DNA from 2 places in the Frigoribacterium sp. VKM Ac-2530 genome. Region 1 is predicted to be linked to the other one. Evidence: predicted binding sites of a transcription regulator. Region 1 holds the regulator's gene; the other holds the start of a gene.
The links. The regulator HrcA, encoded in region 1, represses chaperone genes, less so after heat shock. The targets are predictions, from matches to a motif close to TTNGCACTCGNNNNNNNCGAGTGCNAA.
Positions count from the first base shown of each region.

Region 1 (2,390 bases):
CGTGGCAGATGTCGCAGGTCTGGGGCGACGTGCCGGGCGCGCAGCACGAGCCGTTGCAGGTCTCGCAGAGCACGGCCGTGTCGACCTCGATGTCGCGGGTGGTGCCGAAGACGATCTCCTCGAGGTCGACCTCGAGGCGCAGCAGGGCGTCCTGGCCGCGCTCGCGACGCGACCTCGGGCCCTGTCGCTGGCCGCCGCCTCCTCCGCCTCCGAAGAACGCGTCGAAGATGTCGCCGAAGCCCGCCGCGCCGCCGCCCCCGCCGCCGAACCCGGCCTGGGGGCCGAGGTCGTAGCGCTCGCGCTGCTGCGGGTCGCTCAGCACGTCGTAGGCGTGCGTGACGTCCTTGAAGCGCTCGGAGGCCTCGGGGCTGGGGTTGACGTCCGGGTGCAGCTCGCGCGCGAGCCTGCGGTACGCCTTCTTGATCTCGTCGGGGGTCGCCGACCGGTCGACTCCGAGCACGTCGTAATGATCTGCCACTTGTTCTCGTCTGCCTCTGGTGTCTGGGGGGTGGTCTCGTGGGGGCTGGTCAGGGGGCGCGGCGCGGTCGCGCAGGGCCGGGGAGGTGCGGGTCGTCAGCGCTCGGAGAGCAGCGACGACAGGTAACGGGCCACCGCACGCACGGCGGCCATGTTGGTCGAGTAGTCCATGCGCATCGGGCCGAGCACGCCGAGGCGCGCGACCTCGCTGCCCGTCGAGGTGTACCCGCTCGCCAGCACGGACGCCTGCGAGAGGCCGAAGGAGGCGTTCTCCCGTCCGATGCTCGCGGCCACGTCGACCGCGTCGAGCTGCATCTCGCCGAAGAGGCGCAGCAGGGCCACCTGCTGCTCGATCGCCTCGAGGACGGGGTAGAGGTCGCCGCTGAAGTCGTCGCCGGTGCGCACGAGGTTGGCCGCGCCGGCCATCACGAGGCGTTCCTGACGACCGGCGGCGAGCTGCTCGACCAGGCTGGCGACGACGACGCCGACCACGACGGCCTGCTCAGGGCGGAAGCCCTCGTGCAGGTCGCCGAGCAGCGCGGCGGCCGCGCTCAGCTCGGTGCCGCCCACCGCGGCGTTGAGGGCCCGGCGGAGCTCGGCGAGGAACTCGTCGTCGACGACGACGGGCAGCTCGACGAGCCGCTGCTCGACCTGCCCCGTGTCGGTGATGAGCACGGTCATGACGCGGCGCTCGGCCAGGCTGACCAGCTCGACGTGCCGCACGCGCGCCCGCGAGAACGAGGGGTACTGCACCAGTGCCACCTGGTTCGTCAGCTGGGACAGGAGGCGGACCGTGCGGCCCAGGACCTCGTCGAGGTCGGCCGAGTCGCCGAGGAACGTCTCGATCGCCTGCCGCTGCGCGCTGCTCAGCGGACGCAGGTCGGCGAGGTGGTTGACGAAGAGGCGGTAGCCCTTGTCGGTCGGCACCCGGCCCGACGAGGTGTGCGGCGCCGCGATCAGCTCCTCTTCTTCGAGGAGCGCCATGTCGTTGCGGATCGTGGCGGCCGAGACGCCGAAGTGGTGACGCTCGACGATCGACTTCGAGCCCACGGGCTCGCGGGAGGCGACGTAGTCGTGCACGATGACGCGCAGCACCTCGAGACCACGTTCCGAGACCACGACGCACCTCCCTCTCGCACGGCCGGCGGCGGGGCACGTCACGACGACGACCCGAGCTCGCTGGCACTCGTCCTGCCAGACTGCCAATCCTACGTCACGCGGCCCGCGAGGCCTACTCGACCCGCACCTCCTGCCCTATGCTCGCCGTGACGCCCGCCGGACCACCTCGTCCGGCCGGGCGGCCAGCACCGACCACCCGCGATGCGCCCGTTCGCCTCGACCCGGTCGGGCCCACGACGACGAACAGGTGAGCAGATGACCGACACCCCTCCCTCCCAGCCGAACGACCCGCAGGGCTCCGGCTGGGGCCAGCAGCCCGGTCAGGGCCAGCCCGGCCAGGGCCAGCCCGGCTACGGGCAGCAGCCGGGTCAGCCCGGCCCGCAGCAGCCCGGCTACGGGCAGCAGCCCGGCTACGGCGCCCCGCAGCCTCCGCAGCCCCTGCGGCCCGAGGACGAGAAGCTCTGGGCCACGCTGATCCACGTGGGCGGCATCCTGCTCAGCTTCGTCGCGCCCCTGGTCGGCTACCTCGTCCTCAAGGACCGCGGCCCGTTCGTCCGCGAGCACAGCCGCGTCGCGCTCAACTTCCAGCTGACGATGGTCATCGCGTACGTCATCGGAGGTGCGACGTCGTTCCTCGGCATCGGCCTGGTGATCACGTTCGTCGCGGCGGTCCTCGTGATCGTCTTCGGGATCCTCGCGGCCCTCGCCGCAAACCGCGGCGAGTACTACAAGTACCCGCTGAGCATCGAGTTCATCAAGGCGTAGCCCGCCCGGCCCGTCGTCGAGGCGCGTCT
Region 1 covers NZ_JADKSE010000001.1:611,067-613,456, forward strand. Annotated here, with positions in the region: gene dnaJ (molecular chaperone DnaJ) at 1-478, opposite strand, end outside; gene hrcA (heat-inducible transcriptional repressor HrcA) at 574-1,596, opposite strand; gene ITJ48_RS16575 (DUF4870 domain-containing protein) at 1,852-2,361, shown strand.

Region 2 (2,390 bases), on a different contig from region 1:
CGCGCTCGCAGAGCAGCGCCGTGTGGCGACCGGCCACCCGGGTCAGCACGAGGGTCGCGGCGTGCGTGCCCTGCAGCGACAGCCGCTTGCGGAACGTCGCAGGGTCGACGTCGACGCCGCGCTTCTTGATCTCCAGGCGGCCGATGCCGCGGGTGCGCAGCTCGCGCTTGAGGGTCTTCTCGTCGAGCGGGAACGTCTCGACCACGCGGAACACCTGGGCGAACGGCGTCTCGACCGCCTCGTCCGAGGTGAGCCAGGCGATGTCGCGGCTGAGCGTGCGGGCGCCGAGGCGCCGGGCGAGGTCGCCGATCAGCCGGGCACGGATGACGGCCCCGTCGGGCTCGTAGAGGTACTCCCTGAGCTCGCCGACCTCGACGTCGTCGGAGTCGGCGGCGGCGGTCAGCTCCGCCGCACCGTGCGCGCCCACCACGAGCGCGGCCCGCCCCACGCCGGGGCGGGCGAGCGGCCCGAACCAGACGCCCACCTCGACGACCTCGCGGTCGACCGAGATCCACTGGCACTCGGCGTCGAGGGGCAGCAGCTCGCGGTCGACGCCGGGGCCGAGCTTCACGCCGGTCGGCAGGCGCTCGGCCCAGCCGAACGCGACGTCGAGCGAGGGCGACCAGTCGGCCGGGTCGGCCAGGCGCCTCGTCGCAGCGTGGCCGGCCGTGCGGCGGGCCGGGTCGAGGAACACGCCCTCGACGTCGCCGACGTCGACCGTCGCGGCGTCGCCCTGGACGACGCGTGACGAAGCCCAGGGCGCGAGGTTGTAGGAGGCGACGGCCGCGGTGACCTCGTCGCGGTCGACCGCCAGCACGTCCAGCTCGAGGGCGGCCAGCGCGAGCGCGTCGCCGCCGATGCCGCAGCCGAGGTCGGCGACGCTGCCGAGCCCGGCGGCTCGGTAGCGGCCGGCGTGACGGGCGGCGACGGGGAGGCGCGTGGCCTGCTCGAGACCGGCCTCGGTGAAGAGCATGCGGCTGGCGAAGTCGCCGAACTTCGCGACGGCCTTGGCCCGGAGCCGCGACTGGCTCAGCACGGCGGCGACGAGGGAGGGCGAGTGTCCCTGCCGGCGGAGCGCTGCGACAGCGCCGACGACGTCGTCGGACGCGCTCCACGCCGGGAGCGAGTCGAGCAGTCGGAGCCCCTCGGGCGAGAGCACGTCGAGCAGCTCAGCAGTGTCCATGGGACCAGTCTCGCCCATCGCCGACCGACTCTGGCACTCGGATTGACCGAGTGCCAGTTCGGCTCTACAGTTGTTCTGGCACTCGCACGTGGCAAGTGCCAGCCCACGTTCTACGAAGTTCCGAGAAAGCAGAGGTCAACCGTGTCGGTCTCCATCAAGCCGCTCGAAGATCGCATCGTCATCCAGCAGGTCGAAGCCGAGCAGACCACGGCTTCCGGCCTCGTGATCCCCGACACCGCCAAGGAGAAGCCCCAGGAGGGCGAGGTCGTGGCGGTCGGACCGGGTCGCATCGACGACAACGGCAACCGCGTGCCGCTCGACGTCGCCGTCGGCGACAAGGTCATCTACAGCAAGTACGGCGGCACCGAGGTCAAGTACGCCGGCGAGGACTACCTCGTCCTCTCGGCGCGCGACGTCCTCGCCGTCATCGTCCGCTAGGCAGACGACGCACCTGCTCCACCCGGAGGCCCCCGCCCAGGCGGGGGCCTCCGTCGTCCCCGGCCGGGAACGGCAGCGGAGCGAGCCAGCGTGGCAGGAGTGGCCGTGTCCGACGACGGCGGCCCGCCCTAGAGTCGTCCCGTGAACCGCAGAGCGCTCTCGTGACCCGCACCCGCACCTCCTCGTCGGGCGGCCTCGCCTACGCCGTCAGCGCCTACGGCCTGTGGGGCGTGCTGCCGGTGTTCTTCCTGCTCATGTCGCCCTCGGGGCCGTTCGAGATCGTCTCGTGGCGCATCCTGTTCTCCCTCGCCTTCTGCGTCGTGCTGCTCGCCGTCACCCGAGGGTTCCCGGCGTTCCTCGCCCTGCTGCGGCAGGGCCGCGTCGTCGGCACCATGGCGCTGGCCGGCGTGCTCATCGTCGTCAACTGGACGACCTTCATCGTCGCGACCCTGGCCGGGCACGTGGTCGAGGCCGCCCTCGGCTACTTCATCAACCCCATCGTCACGGTGCTGCTCGCGGTGCTGGTGCTGCGCGAGCGCCTCCGGCCGGTGCAGTGGGTCGCGATCGGCCTGAGCGCCGTGGCCGTCGTCGTCATCACGGTGGGCACGGGTGGCGTGCCGTGGCCCTCGCTGATCATGGCCTTCTCGTTCGGGGCCTACGGGCTCGTCAAGAAGCAGATGGGCGGCAAGGTCGACGCCGTCAGCGGGCTGACGCTCGAGACGATGGCGGTCGCGCCGTTCGCGGCGGTCGCGCTCGTCGTGCTGGCCGT
Region 2 covers NZ_JADKSE010000002.1:793,822-796,211, reverse strand. Annotated here, with positions in the region: gene ITJ48_RS12625 (SAM-dependent methyltransferase) at 1-1,183, opposite strand, end outside; gene groES (co-chaperone GroES) at 1,325-1,621, shown strand; gene rarD (EamA family transporter RarD) at 1,783-2,390, shown strand, end outside.
Region 2: groES (co-chaperone GroES) is a predicted target of HrcA. The motif match lies at 1,214-1,240, and genes of this name have one in related genera.